2 regions of the uncultured Friedmanniella sp. genome follow, and region 1 is predicted to be linked to the other one. Evidence: riboswitches for the same ligand, from Rfam matches in the RefSeq annotation. Region 1 holds a riboswitch; the other holds the start of a gene.
The links. A riboswitch is a leader RNA that binds a small molecule or an ion and turns the genes downstream of it on or off. The one in region 1 is predicted to bind S-adenosylmethionine.
Positions count from the first base shown of each region.

Region 2: it holds a riboswitch for S-adenosylmethionine, as region 1 does, so the genes downstream of both, ACFE7W_RS07375 (aminotransferase class V-fold PLP-dependent enzyme) here and thrC (threonine synthase) in region 1, are expected to answer to the same signal.

Region 1 is NZ_CAXTHT010000020.1:17,032-24,273, reverse strand. It holds gene manA (mannose-6-phosphate isomerase, class I) at 1-641, opposite strand, end outside; gene ACFE7W_RS20485 (Gfo/Idh/MocA family protein) at 657-1,694, opposite strand; gene ACFE7W_RS20480 (DUF3263 domain-containing protein) at 1,789-2,097, shown strand; gene ACFE7W_RS20475 (hypothetical protein) at 2,081-2,554, opposite strand; SAM riboswitch class I at 2,658-2,771, shown strand; gene thrC (threonine synthase) at 2,782-4,077, shown strand; gene ACFE7W_RS20465 (MoaD/ThiS family protein) at 4,074-4,349, shown strand; gene ACFE7W_RS20460 (helix-turn-helix transcriptional regulator) at 4,250-5,380, opposite strand; gene ACFE7W_RS20455 (TIGR03086 family metal-binding protein) at 5,400-5,978, shown strand; gene ACFE7W_RS20450 (GNAT family N-acetyltransferase) at 5,980-6,549, opposite strand; gene ACFE7W_RS20445 (VOC family protein) at 6,654-7,025, opposite strand; gene ACFE7W_RS20440 (RecQ family ATP-dependent DNA helicase) at 7,168-7,242, shown strand, end outside.
Region 2 is NZ_CAXTHT010000002.1:642,663-649,904, reverse strand. It holds gene ACFE7W_RS07385 (LLM class flavin-dependent oxidoreductase) at 1-672, opposite strand, end outside; gene ACFE7W_RS07380 (glutathione S-transferase C-terminal domain-containing protein) at 669-1,649, opposite strand; gene ACFE7W_RS07375 (aminotransferase class V-fold PLP-dependent enzyme) at 1,646-3,079, opposite strand; SAM riboswitch class IV at 3,111-3,224, opposite strand; gene ACFE7W_RS07370 (hypothetical protein) at 3,291-3,428, opposite strand; gene ACFE7W_RS07365 (FAD/NAD(P)-binding protein) at 3,532-5,514, opposite strand; gene ACFE7W_RS07360 (ABC transporter substrate-binding protein) at 5,599-6,630, opposite strand; gene ACFE7W_RS07355 (amino acid ABC transporter ATP-binding protein) at 6,706-7,242, opposite strand, start outside.

The DNA.
Region 1 (7,242 bases):
GCGAACAGGCCCAGGTCGCCCGCTACCTCGATCCCGCGCGCCGCGGCGACGACGTCCGCCACCACGCCGAGGTCGTCGCGGGCCAGCCGCAGGGCGCTCTCGAACACCGCGGCCAGCCGTCGGTCCGGGGTGAGGGCGGCGTCGACCAGGGGGGCGACCAGCGCGGTCGCGGCGGGGACGCCGAGCTGGCCGAACAGGTCGTAGGACGCCTCGGGGTTGCGGAAGCCGCAGAGCGCCTCGCTGTCCACCAGGGCGACCAGCATCTCCGGCTTGGGCCAGTCGTCCTTGTAGAGCCGGTCGGACGCGTCGGCCGCGATGCCGGCGGCTTCTTCACGCGCGTAGCCCTGCTCGGCCTGGGCGCGGGTGGGGTGCGCCTGCAGCGAGAGCGGCTTGGCGATGGCCAGCACCTTGAGCAGGAAGGGCAGCCCGGGGCCGAACTCCTCGACGGCGGCGGCACCGACCACGCCCGCCGGGTCCGCCGCGATCACCTCGTCGAGCGGCCGGCCGTCGACCGTGGCCGAGGCGGAGGAGTGCGCCCCCAGCCAGAGCTCGGCCTGCGGCTCGTCGGTCGGCTCGGTGCCGAGCAGCTCGGGCAGGAAGGTCGTCGAACCCCACGCGTAAGGCTGGATGGTGCCCCTCATCAGCGTGACCACGGCTCAGCCCGCGGTCTCGGCGGGGTTGAGAGAGCCGATGGGCTGGTCGACGGCCGCCTCCCAGCGCTCCAGGGTCCGCGCCACCTCCAGCGTGGACGACCAGGGCACCAGCGGCGACTCCACCTCACCGTTCCGCAGGCAACGCATCACCTCCTGGGCCTGGAAGGTGTAGCCGCCGCCTGGCCACTGCGTCACCAGCTCCTCCGGCTCGTCGACGCCGAGGCGGTAGACGCTCACGGACTCCGGCCGGATGAAGAAGGAGTCGACCATCACCCGACCCTGGGTGCAGTAGACGGCCAGCCGGGTCGGCAGCTGCGCGTTCAGCGTGCACAGGATCGCGGCCGTCGCCGGGCCGCGGCCGTCGGTCTCGGGGAAGCTGAGCAGGGCCGCCGCGTGGTTGTCCACGCCGGTCGAGGCGTGCGTCCCCCAGGCGAAGACGTCGGTCGGCTCGCCCAGGAACAGGTTGACGGCGTGCACCGGGTAGACGCCTGCGTCCAGGATCGCGCCGCCTGCCTGCTCCGGATCGAGCAGCCGGTGCGTCGTGGGGCCGTCGAAGGCGAAACCGAACTGCGCGTCCACGTGCCGGATCTCGCCCAGCTCGCCGGAGGCCACCAGCTCGGCCGCCCGCCGGATCAGCGGCTGGGTCCGCGTCCACATGGCCTCCATCAGCAGCAGGGCGCGGTCCTGCGCCAGCGCGATCAGCTCCTCGGTCTGCTCCGGGCTGACGGTCAGCGGCTTCTCGACCAGCACCGCCTTGCCGGCCTCCAGGCAGAGCTTGGCCGACGGGTAGTGGTCGTGGTGCGGGGAGGCGATGTAGACCACGTCCACGTCGGGATCGGCGGCCAGCTCCTCATACGAGCCGTAGCCGCGCTCGAAGCCGTACTGGTCGGCGAAGGCCCGGGCCTTGTCCGTTGACCGGGAGCCGACGGCCACCAGGGCCGCCTCCTCGGGCAGCAGGGCCAGGTCTTTCGCGAGCACCGAGGCGATGTGGCCGGTGCTGAGGATGCCCCAGCCGATGCGCGGATCGTCTGCGTTCGTCACGGCGCCCATGCTCGCCCATCGCCGCCCGGTCTGTGCAGGGAGGTTCGGTGGTGCCTTGAATGACACTGGTGTGATTTGCCCTTACGATGACGCCATGGTCAGTGTCTCGAACAGCCACCTCGAGAGCCCTCAGCCCGACGGCGAGCTGAGCGTCCGGGACGCGGAGATCCTCGCCTTCGAGCGTCAGTGGTGGAAGTTCGCCGGCGCCAAGGAGCAGGCGATCCGGGACCAGTTCCAGATGTCGGCCACCCGCTACTACCAGGTGCTGAACGCGCTGATCGACAGTCAGGCCGCCCTCGCCCAGGATCCGCTGCTGGTCAAGCGCCTCCGCCGGCTGCGCGCCACCCGGCAGCGCAACCGCTCGGCCAAGCGGCTGGGCATCGATCTCACGATCGACTCCTGAGCCGGCCGAGCCCGGCCCTCAGCGCTGGTCCGATCGGCCTGACCGGAGCCTCCTCGTAGCCGCCCAGGGCTAGCCCGGCCCGCCGCTCGAAGACATTGGCGGCGGCACGGTCGCCCGTCTGCAGCATCGACCAGCCCATGGCGACCGCGTAGGCGGGCAGGAAGGGCAGTCCGAGCAGGGAGAACCACTGCCAGCTGTGCCGCTCTTCATGCTCGAGCAGGCTGGGCCGCTCGACCCGCCAGTCCGACCACCGGCCGGCAGTGACGAGGACGTTGCCCACCGTGAAGGCGCTGGCCACCGGGAGACCGAGACGGTAGCCGTCCGCCAGCAAGAGCCCGCGGGGTCCGGGACGCACGCGAGCGCCGCCCGCCCGGGCCACGGCCAAGCCGAGCGGCGTGCTCAGGTTGACCCAGTTGCCGAGCCGACGGATCTGGTACCGACGGAGGTCGCGAGGCATGATCTGGTCACCGTAGCGCGCTCAGCGTCTCGCTGAGCGGACGAGATTCCCAGCATCCGGTACGCCGATGCGCCTCCGCGGGCGGGCCGACGCTACGCTAACTATGTCATCCAGAGGGGATGAGGGAACGGCCCTTTGACTCCCCGGCAACCGCCTGCAAGAGGCAGGAACGGTGCCAACTCCGCCTTGGTCGAACGCCGGCCAGGACAGATGAAGAAAGCCAGGCTATGACTGCGCTCGCCACCCCTGCCGCCACCTCGTTCGAGGCGCCCGTCGGCGTCCGGCCCGGTGCCTTCGGCAACGCCACCCACCTCGTCTGCCGCGCTTGCGGCGAGAAGTCCCCCCTGGGTCCGTTCTACGCGTGTCTGGAGTGTTTCGGCCCGCTCGAGGTGGGCTACGACTTCCCGGCCATCACCCGCGCGCAGATCGAGGCCGGGCCCAAGAGCATCTGGCGCTACGCCCCGCTGCTGCCGGTCCCCACCGACATCGCGAGCTTCCGCTCCACCGACCCCGGCTACACCCGGCTGCTGGACGCCGGCAACCTCGCCGCCGACCTCGGCCTGCGACAGCTGTGGGTGAAGGACGACTCGGGCAACCCGACCCACTCGTTCAAGGACCGCGTCGTCGCCGTCGCTCTCTCGGCCGCCCGCGAGCTCGGTCTGCAGGTGCTGGCCTGCCCGTCCACGGGCAACCTGGCCAACGCCGTCGCCGCTGCCGCCGCCCGGGCCGGCATCCGCTCGGTCGTGTTCGTGCCGGAGAACCTCGAGCAGCAGAAGATCATCGCCTCAGCGGTCTACGACACCACGCTCGTGGCCGTCCAGGGCACCTACGACGACGTGAACAAGCTGGCCAGCGAGATCGCCGCGGAGGAGGAGGGCTGGGCGTTCGTCAACGTGAACGTCCGCCCCTACTACTCCGAGGGCTCGAAGACGCTGGCCTTCGAGATCGCCGAGCAGCTCGGCTGGCGGCTGCCCGACCAGGTCGTGATCCCGGTCGCCTCCGGCTCCCAGCTGACCAAGATCGACAAGGGCTTCACCGAGTTGATCAAGCTCGGACTCGTGGCGGACAAGCCGTACAAGATCTTCGGGGCCCAGGCCACCGGCTGCTCGCCGATCGCCCAGGCGTACCGGAATGATCTTGACTTCGTCCCGCCTGTGAAGCCGGACACCATCGCCAAGTCGCTGGCCATCGGCAACCCGGCCGACGGCCCGTACGTGCTCGACGTGGTGCGCCGCACCGGCGGCCTGATCGCCGACGTCGACGACGACACCGTGGTCCGCAACATCCAGCGACTGGCCCGCACCGAGGGTGTCTTCGGGGAGACCGCGGGCGGGGTGACCCTGGGCGTGACCGAGAAGTTGATCATCGACGGTCATCTCGACCCCAGTGCCGAGACGGTGATCATCAACTCCGGCGACGGGCTCAAGACCCTCGACGCGGTCAGCGGCCACGTCGGCCCCAAGACCACCATCCCGCCTCGCTACGAGGCTTTCACCGACTTCTGGAAGGAGTACCGCGGATGAGCGCAAAGGTACGCATCCCCACGATCCTGCGCACCTACACCGCCGGGGCCGGTGAGGTGGTCGCCGATGGCGGCACGCTCGCGGAGCTGCTGGAGTCGCTGGAGGCCAACCACAAGGGCATCCGCGGCCGCATCCTGGACGACGCCGGCCAGCTGCGCCGCTTCGTCAACGTCTACGTGGGCGATGAGGACGTGCGGTTCGTCGGCGGCCTCGAGGCTCCGGTTCCTGAGGGCGCCAAGGTCTCGATCATCCCGGCGGTCGCGGGCGGCTGAGCGGCGGCGTAGCGCTCGGACAGCTCCCGGCCGAGCTCGCGCAACGAGTCGCGCAGCTCGGCCGGCTCCTGCACCTCGATGAAGGTACCGAAGCCCGCCAGCACCGCTGCTGTGCCGCGGATGGTGAAGATGCGGCCGCGGACCAGAGCCGTCCCGCCGTCGTGCGTGACGTCCACCAGACCGCTCAGCTGGCTGCTGAGCGAGGACAGCAGGATCTCCGTCCAGCGAGGCTCGGTCCGGATCGCCAGCGGCACGCTCGGCCGGTCGGAGTAGGCCACGCGTAGCGCTCGCCACAGGGACCGGAGGTCGAGGTCCGCCGGTCGTACCGCGGGGGTGCTGAGGGCCGCCACCTCGCTCATCCGCGACAACCGGTAGGTCCGAGGCCGGCCGCGGTGGGCGGCGACCAGGTACCACGTCGGCCCGGCCGCGACGAGCCCGTACGGGTCGACGGTCCGCACGCCCGGGGTGCTGGGCAGGCGGGGCTGGTAGCGGAACCGGAGCCGGAGGTCGTCGAACACTGCCCGCTGCACGAGGTCCAGGTGGCCCAGCTCCGGGCCCGGGGGGTCGAAGCCGGTGCTCTCGATCAGGATCCGCTCGGAGGTCCGCACCACCGCGGAGTCCAGGTCGGCCGGCAGGCTGGTGGCGAGCTTGCGCAGCGCCGACGCCAGCGGATCCGCCAGTCCCAGCCGTTCGAGCGCGGCATGGCCGCCTGCGAGGAAGAGGGCCTCGGCCTCGATCGGAGTCAGCGCAGCCGCGTCGGGGCTGTAGCCCGGCAGCAGGGCGAAGCCGCCGTTCCGGCCCCGCTCCGCGTAGACCGGGATGCCCGCCGCCGACAGTGCCTCGACGTCGCGCAGGACGGTGCGCTCGGTGACCTCGAGCCGCCGCGCCAGCTCGCGCGCACTCAACCGGCCGTGCTGCTTGAGCAGCGCGGTGAGCAGCAGCAGTCGGTCGGCGCGGATATGGTGAAGCCTGCCACGGATACCTGACAGATGGTGTCGTGTATGGCACGCGAGGCTAGGTCGTGACCACACCACGACCCAGGAGGCTCCCGTGAACCTGCCCGACCACCGCCCCGACCTGTTCCAGGCCCAGGACTGGATGCTCGCCCTGATAGGAGGGGTGCGGCCTGAGCACCTCGACCGGCCGACACCCTGCGGCGACTGGGACGTACGGGAGCTGGTGGCCCACCTCTTCATGGTCGCGGACCGGATCGCGGTGGTCGGTCAGGGCGGCAACGCGATGAGCGTCACCCGGGACGGGGTGCAGGTACCCGACGACCTGGCGGCCGGGTTCGAGCAGCGCATCCAGGTGGGCCGCCAGGCCTGGTCGGACGAGTCGAGCCTCAGCCGGTCCGTCGTCGTGCCCTGGGGCGAGGTGCCGGGCGCGATCGCCCTGACCGGCTACGTGCCCGAGCTGGTCGCCCACGGCTGGGACCTGGCCACCGCCACCGGCCAGCCGAGTGAGGCTGCCCCGGAGCTTGCCGCCGTCGCGTTGCGCGCGGCGCAGCGGGCGATCCCGGCCGAGCGGGACGGCTTCCCGTTCGGGCCGGTGGTCGAGTCCGGGCCGGACGACAGCCCGACCACCCGCTTCGTGCACTGGATGGGCCGGTTGACGCCGTCACCGCGGTAGCTCAGTCGCCCGCGAGTGGTCGAAGGAACTGGGTGCAGACGTAGACGCGAGCGAAGCGGGCGCGCAGCTCGGCCTCAGCGCTCAGCGGCGCGTGGCAGAAGGCGGTCACCGGTCCGGACAGCGGGGCGGGGACGCCGAAGCCCTCGGTCGGCTCGTCCCAGCCCTGGTAGACGTGCAGGTACTGGTGCCGCTGCTCGAACCTCTGGCTGCGGTACCAGGCCAGCGCGCCGGCGTCCTCGCGCGTCCAGGCGTCGATGCTCACGATGTCGGGACGCAGCTGCTGCAGGGCGGCGGCCAGCAGCCGCGAGGCGATCCCCCGTCGCTGGTGGTCGGGGTGGACGGCAATCGAGTTGATGGTCGCGGCGGATTCGTCGATCTCGACGTCGATGAGGCCGACGACCTGTTCGTCGAGCTCAGCGACCAGCTGGACCGACGGTCGGTCGAACACCGTCCTGGTGAGGTGGACGTCGTCGTAGTAGCAGGTGTCGACTAACGACAGCAGTCGGCAGCGTAGCCAGCCCTGCTCGTCGGTGGGGTCGTAGGGACGCACGGTGGGTCCAGAGGTGGGCATGACTCTCCTGGGAAACGCGAGGCTGCGCGCAAGGACGCGGGGAGCGCGGTCACAGCTGGGAGGTCGTCACCCGAGAAGCGTACGGCGAGGCGAGAGGAAACGGGTCAGGCGCCAGGACCAGGTGGCGGATCGACCGGGCGGCACAGGTCGAGCACCAGTCCGTGCGGGCCCTGGACGAGGGCCGAGCGCATCCCGAAGTCCATGTCAACCGGTCCGTACAGGAGGACCCCACCTGCGGCGGTCGCCCGGGCCGCGGCGGCGTCGACCTCCTCGACGACGTCGTGCAGGATCACCCCGCCCACCTGCGGCATGGGCACGGGTCCGGTCGCGCTGAGCATCACGGAGGCGTCGCCGGTGTCCAGCTCGGCGAAGCCATCGTCAACCTCACCCACGATGCGCCAGCCCATCACGGCCTGCAGGAAGGCCGCGGCTGCGGGCACGTCGTCGACGATCACGCTGAGAGAGTGGACGGCCATGGCGGCACCCTAGCCAGCCCGCTCCCGACCCGGGCGACGGCGCTCGTCGACGGGTTGTCCACAGAATTCCCGTGTCGCGCCGTCGTCCACAGGTAGCCACGAGGGTTCGTCGTCCGCCGTCGGGTGCGGGCAGGATGGGCCCATGACCTCGGCGACCCGCAGCAGCGCCCGCGACGTCCTCGCGGCCACCATCGCCACGATGGCCGGCCCGGACGCG
Region 2 (7,242 bases), on a different contig from region 1:
CGAGGGCCCCCGCACCGAGAAGGAGCGCCCCACGAAGTCGATGTGGTGCAGCTTGTCGCGGTCGACGAAACGGCCTGTCGCGACGTCGCGGATCTCGGCGTCGTCCTCCCAGCTGTCCCAGAGCCGCCGGACGACCTCCACGGCGTCCCCGGCGTCGGCGAAGAGGTTGCGAACCAGACCCCGGGCCGCCTCGTCGTCGGCCCCCTCGGCGGCGGCAAACGGGTCGCCCCACGGTTCCCGTCGCCCGAAGTGGGCGACCTCCTCGGGCCGCGCCGACACCTGCGGCCGCCAGCCGGCGCGGCCCTGGGAGACGTAGTCGAGGGTGGCGATGGCCTTGGAGAGATGGAACGGCTCGGTGTGGGTCACCGTGCCGGTCGGCACCAGCCCGATGTGCTCGGTGAGCGGCGCCACCCGGGCGGCGACGAGGACCGCGTCCAGCCGGCCCCGGACCTCGTCGGTGCGGTGGTCGGGCCCGACGAACGAGGTGCTCTGCAGGGCCAGCCCGTCCTCGATGGTCACGAGATCGAGCAGCCCCTCCTCCGCGCGCCGGGTGAGGTCGCCCCAGTAGCCGGCGGTGAGCAGGTCACGCGGCCGGGCCGTCGGCAGCCGCCAGGCCGCAGGATGCCAGCCGGCACCGTCCAGAGCGACGGCGAGGTGCAGCGGGCGGGTCATCGGGGACCTCCGGTGGGGTCGGCGGGACGGTGGGGCAGGAAGGACGGCACCGCGTCCGGCGCGCTGAAGCTGGACCATCGGGTGCTGGCCCGGAAGGCGGGCAGCTCCGCGAGGTAGGCCGCGTAGCGGGCCAGGTGCGGGTAGCTGCTCAGCGGCGGACCGAGCCGCCCGTCGGCGTTCGCTTGCACGTCGTAGCGGGCGAGCGTCACCCACAGCCGGATGTCGGCCTCGGTGAGCCCACGCCCGACCAGGAAACCGCCGTCGACGAGCCGGGCGTCCAGCCGCCGGAACGCGCCGAGCAGCTCCGAGCGTGCCTGCTCGGCCGCCGGCCCCTTCCCCGACGCCCGACCCACCCCCTGGTTGACCGCTGGCCCGACCCACCGGTCGAGCTCCTCGATCTCCGCACGGTGGCCCGCGGGATAGGTGTCGACGCCCGGGTAGCGGAAACCCGGGAACTGCGTGGCGATGTCCAGCCCGAGCGTCCGGTAGTCGTTGCTGACCACCCGTCCGGTCTCGGTGTCCCACAGGGTCGGCACGCTGACGTGGCCGTCGAAGCCCCGCTCGGTGGCCTCGTAGGCGTCGCGCAAGAGGGTGAAGCCGTTCACGGGGTCGGGTCCGTGGGTCTGCCGGAAGGCCCAGCCGCGGCCGTCGCGGGCGTCGTCGACGTAGGACACCGAGATGACACCGCCATCCTCAGAGGAGGGACGACCCGCCTGACCCCCCGCTGGTCTCGTCGTGAGTCCGTTCACCTCGAGCTCGAGCACCACCCGCTGCGACCAGGGGCAGAACCAGCCCGCGTACAGGTGGTAGCGACCGGGCACGGCCGGGAAGCCGCTGGAGCCGTCCCGGGTGATCCGGTGGGTGAAGCGGTAGAGCGGCCGGGGGTCCTCAGGGCGCTGCGGCACCCGGTAGGTCCCGTGCCGCGCCACGTCGACGGGACTGGCGAAGCCCGCCCGGGCGGTGGTGGTCTCGGTCATCGGTCGGCTCCTGCCGCTGGGGTGTTCGAAGGTGCGCACGGGGTGCTGGCCGTGCCGAGGGCCTGCAGACCGGTCACGGCCGCCCAGGCAGGAAGCTCGCGGTCGTCAGGCAAGGGGCGGCAGCCGTCCGCGGTGTAGGTCCACCGGGGACCCTCGGCGACCAGCAGGTCCAGGGCTCCGAGAAGTCGGTCGACGTCGGCCGAGGAGTTGGCGACCCCGAGGCTGGCGCGCACCGCGCCGTCGTCGACCCCGAGCCGGGCCAGCAGCGGGTGCGCGCAGAACCGGCCGTCCCGGACGCCGATGCCGTGCTCGGCGGAGAGGTAGGAGGCAACCAGCGCCGAGCGGAAGCCGGGCACGGTGAAGCTGACGACGCCGACCACGTCGGCAGCGTCGGGCCAGATCCGGAGCGGCTCGATCCCCCGCAGCCGTAGCCCGTCGACGAGGCGTCGGTGCAGGCTGGCCTCGTGGGCGCGGATCCGGCCCGGGCCGGTCGCCTCGAGGGTGCGCAGCGCCTCGGCGAGCGCGAGGGCGCCGAGCACGGCCGGGGTGCCGCCCTCGTGCCGCTCCGGGCTGCTCGCCCACTCCGTGCCGGTCGTCGTGACCTGACGCACGGCACCGCCGCCGGCCAGGTGCGGCTCGGCCTCGTCCAGCCAGTCGCGGCGCCCGACGAGCGCGCCGGCGCCGAACGGGGCGTACAGCTTGTGACCGGAGAAGGCCACGTAGTCCGCGCCCAGCCCGGCGAGGTCGAAGCCCCGGTGCGGGAGGAGCTGGGCTGCGTCCACGGCGATCCGGGCGCCGTGGGCGTGAGCCAGACGGACCAGGCGAGGCAGGTCGGGAACCTCCCCGGTGACGTTCGACGCGCCGGTGACCGCGAGCAGCGCCGCCGGGCGGCGCGCCAGCTCGGCCGCCAGCGCCGCCTCCGTCTCCCCCAGGGTCGAGCCGCTGGGCACGACCCGGACGCCGTGCCCAGGAGACGGCGAGCGCCAGGGCAGCAGGTTCGCGTGGTGCTCCACGTCGAGGACGACCACCTCGCCCGGGACCGCGGCGCTGAGGAGGTTGAGGGCGTCGGTCGTGTTGCGGGTGAACACGACGACATCGTCGGCGCGGGCCCCGACCGCGCGGCCGACGGTCACGCGGGCCTGCTCGTAGAGTCCGGTGCACAGCTGCGAGAGGTACCCGGCGCCGCGGTGGACGCTGGCGTAGAACGGCAGCACGTCGCTCACGTGGTTCGCGACCCGGGTCAGGGCGGGGGCGCTGGCGGCGGTGTCCAGGTGGACGAAACGCGCACGCCGGCCCCCGACCAGCGGCACGGACTCCGAGGCGCCGACGGTCGGCAGCAAGGCGGGCACCTCGGCGGCGACCGCAGGCCCGGTCGGGGTCGGGCTCGCGACGCTGGGGGTCGGGGTGGACGGGGGGGCGAGAACGGTCACGGATGACCTTCCGGATCAGGACCCCAGGACGGGGCCGCGCTTGCCGCTGCCCGGTCGGCAGCGGCCATGTCGTCACCCGGGGCACCCCACCGCGGAGGAGGGTTGCCGGTCAGCAAGCCGGGGCTTGACGCTGACGCTCGTGACAGGGACACGATAACTCGATATTTCCTAGCAACAAGCATTGGTACAGGGTGTGGACGGGAGCCGGCGGCTACTTGAGCAGCACGGACAGCAGGGCGGCGAGCTCGGTCAGGGAGGGCCCGCTGTCGTCTGTGACCCTCGCCAGGTCGTCCTCACCCGTCACGTCGCTGACCGAGCCCCGCCCGTCGGAACACGGGAGACCCGCCATCGCCGAGAGGTCGACGAGCGGTGCCAGGCCACGAGCCGGGCGCCCCCCGGCCGTTGTCCGCGCCACGGGTGCCGCCGGGCGTCCTGGCGACCGCGGGCTCACGTCAGCCCCTCGTTCCCGCGCCGACCGGCTCATCGTCGGCGGGTACGCCAACGGCCTCCTCGGCCGGGTGGTGTCGCAGCGCGAGCAGGGCACGGGCGACTTGGTCGTTGAGCCGGTGCACCGGCGCGTTCGTGCACGGACGCGCGAACGCCGCCGCCTTCACCGCGGTGTGCATGCCCAGGGCCAGCCGCCGCGGCGCGACCGACCCGTCGGCGCGGACCAGGTGATGAGTGGCGTCGGTCCGCAGCTGGCCGGTGTCGAGCGGCCGTCCAGCCGGGTCCCGCAGCACGTGGGAGGACACCTCGCCGCGCGCGAGCAGCGCGGCCAGCAGTGGGTCCTCGGCGCGGCCCAGGTCGAACGCCGGCAACGTGGCGTCCACGAGTGCGTGCGCCTCGACCTCGTAGGCCACGGCGGAGGACCGGGCGACGAAGACTCCGCGCTCGACGTCGGCCGCCACCTCCAGACCCGGGCCGAGGAAGGAGACGACTCCGGCCTCCTCGAGCGCGAGGAGCTGCTCCAGTCGGTCGGGCGGCGGCCCGCTGGCCCAGAAGCTGAAGAAGCCCAGGAACCAGCCGTAGAAGTCCGCCACCAGCGAGCGCGGGTCCAGCTGCGGGGAGCCGAGCACCGGCCCGAGGACCGGCAGCACCGCGAGCAGCGCGAAGAAGGCGCCGAGGTCGGCGCTGTGCCGCTGGTCCGCGCGACGGGCGAGGTCGGCGCGGACGTAGCGGCGGACGACCGTACTGAGCTCGTCGGCGTCGGCGACACGCAGCTGACGCAGCGGGCGGTCGACGGCCGCCGGATCGAAGCGGTCGGCGTGGTCCGGTACCGCGTCAGCGATCCAGCGGTCATAGGCCTCGCTCCCCCACTCCAGCGCGGCGAAGCCCTCCGCGAAGTCCGACCAGGAGGTGGCGATCCGGTCCGGGTGGCCCAGCCCCAGCTCGCGGTAGTAGCCCCAGGCCACCTCACGTCCGACGAGTGGCCACACGTCGTCGAAGAAGTGGAGCGTCTCGCCCCTCCCGAGCAGCGCGGACACCGCCTGTGGCGTGCAGAAGGTGGTGCCCGGCGGTCTGGGCACGCGCAGCCGGTAGGTCGGCTTCGCGTGGTAGGGGACGCCGCGCCTCGAGCCGACGAGCAGGTGCGGCTCGGAGCCGGACGGCTCGTAGACCAGCCGGTCACCTCGGGTGACGAAGCGCCCGCCGCGACCCTCGGTCAGCAGGACCATCAGGTCGACGAAGTCCAGGCCGAAGCCCCGGACGAGCACGTCCTGCCCGGCCGGCACCGCGCTCAGGTCCAGGTCGCCGGCGTACCCGGGCGGCAGGTAGGTCAGCCCGTGCTCGGTCGCGAAGTCGGCCAGCGCCGCGAACCGAGGCGCCGGGCCGACGTCGACATGACTGTTGAGCAGGACGACCGCATCGGCCTCGATGGTCTCGCCGTTCTCGAGCACCACGACCTCGCGATCGCCCTTGGCGTCGGGGCGAGGGCCGCAGCGAAGGTCGACAGCCCGCTGCCGGTGGGTGAGGACGGTCGTACCGGCGGGCGGCGGGGACAGCGCACGCCGCACGGCGAAGTCCAGGTAGGCGCTCGCCAGCCGTCGGGTCGGGAAGTCGAGCGGACCGAGGGACGCGGCTTCGGCGGCCAGGGCCCGGTCGTCGAGGTCGACGCCGTGGGTCTGGCACCACTCGGCCAGCGTCGGACCGGGGGTGACCGGCCCCGCCATGGCGACAGTGTGGTCGACGAACGCGGTCAGGTCCTCGGCGGTGGTGTTCAGCCGCAGCAGCTCCGACTGCGCCGAGCGCCACACCCGTCCGCCGCCCGCCGGGAACGGGTCGATCAGGTGCACCTCGACCGGCCCGGAGCCGAGCACCGCAGCATTGGCGACGAGCCGCTCGAGCAGGCCGGCTCCCCGCGGCCCGACGCCCACCAGGGCGAGCACGAGCGGCCGGTTCGTCGACGGCTCGGTCATGGCGTGCTCCTCGGTGGTCACGGTACTTTCCTCCCCATTGTCTACCGGCTTCATCGGGAATGCGGCGTGAGGTCACTCACGTGAGCCGCACCCGACGCGGACGCATCATGCGTTGTCGAGCGGCAGCCCGGGCGGATTGATCTCGGAGGACTTGACCGCCTCGTTCTGCAGGTTGTACGCCTTCAGCCACGCGTCGTACTGTCCGCTCGTGATCAGGTAGTTGATGGCGTCGGCAACGGGCTTCGCGAGGCCGCTGTCCTTCTTCGTCGTCGCGGCGATGAGCCCCTGGAGGGTGTCACCCGCCCCCGAGTACGTCCCGGCGGTCCGGGTCGGCGTGCTCGTGGCCGCCGACTGCTGGTCTTGGTAGGCGATCCCCGGGTTGGGCCCGAAGTAGGCGTCGATGCGACCCGAGGCCAGGGCCAGGTAGGTGCTGTTGTTGTCCTTGTAGTAGCGCACCTCGAGCGTCTGGCCCTCCGCCTTCAGCTTCTTCTGCCACTCGAGCAGGATCTTCTCCTGGTTGGTGCCCGAACCGACCGCGACGGTCTTGCCCGCCAGCGCGTGGTAGTCGCCGTCGAAGGTCCAGGGGTCGTCCTTGGTGACCGCGAAGGCGAGGTTGTCGTCACGGTAGGAGGCGAAGTCGTACTTCTGCTTGCGCTCCTCCGTGACCGTGATGTTGGAGAAGCCGACGTCCAGCTGGCCGCTGGAGAGCCGGACGAACATGTTCTCCCAGGCGTTGTTCTGGAGGTCGGGCTTCAGGCCCAGGGTCGCGGCAACGAGCCGGCCGAGGTCTGGCTCTGCGCCGGTGAGCGTCTTGTGGTCGTCGCCGACGTAGGCCAGCGGGGGGAAGCCGGCGGGCAGGGCGCCGACGCCGATGACCAGCGTCCCGCGGTCCCTCACGGCGGCGGGCAGCTCGTCCCGCAGGGCCGCCTGGGTCTGGACGGTGATCTCGGTGCGGGTGGCGGTGGTGGTGTTGTCGGCGACCACGACGGCGGTGTTGCCGTTCGCGTCGGCGCTCGGCGCGCTCGTGGTGGCCGCGTCGCTCGTCGAGCAGGCCGCGAGCGCGAGGGCCAGGACGGGGATGAGCAGCGCGGCGCGGGCGGCGACCGACCCTGCTCGGGTACGGGTGGTGATCGACATGGTTGTCTCCTTGAAATGGGGTGCCGCGGCGGCGCCGCAGGCCGTGCGGGATGAGGTGGGTCCGGGTGGGGTGGGTCAGCGCACGCGGCTGAGGAACGCGGCGGTGCGCGGGTGCCGCGGATGGGTCAGGACCTGCTCGGGAGGTCCCTGCTCGAGGACGCGGCCGCCGTCGAGGAACACGACGGTGTCGGCGACCTCGCGGGCGAATCCGACCTCGTGGGTGACGATGATCATGGTGGTGCCGGACGCCGCCAGGTCCTTGATCACCGCGAGGACCTCGCCGACGAGCTCGGGGTCCAGGGCCGAGGTGGGCTCGTCGAACAAGATCAGCTCCGGACGCAGCGCGAGAGCACGGGCGATCGCCACCCGCTGCTGCTGCCCGCCGGAGAGCTGTCGCGGATAGGACTCCGCCTTGTCGGCGAGACGGACCCGCTCCAGCAACGTCCGCGCCTCGGCCCGCACCTCGGCCCGGTCGCGTCCGAGCGCCGCGACGGGCGCCTCCACGACGTTGTCCAGCACCGTGAGGTGCGGGAAGAGGTTGAAGCTCTGGAAGACGAACCCGATCCGGGCGCGCTGGCGCAGGATCGCGCGCTCGCTGAGCTCGTGCAGCCG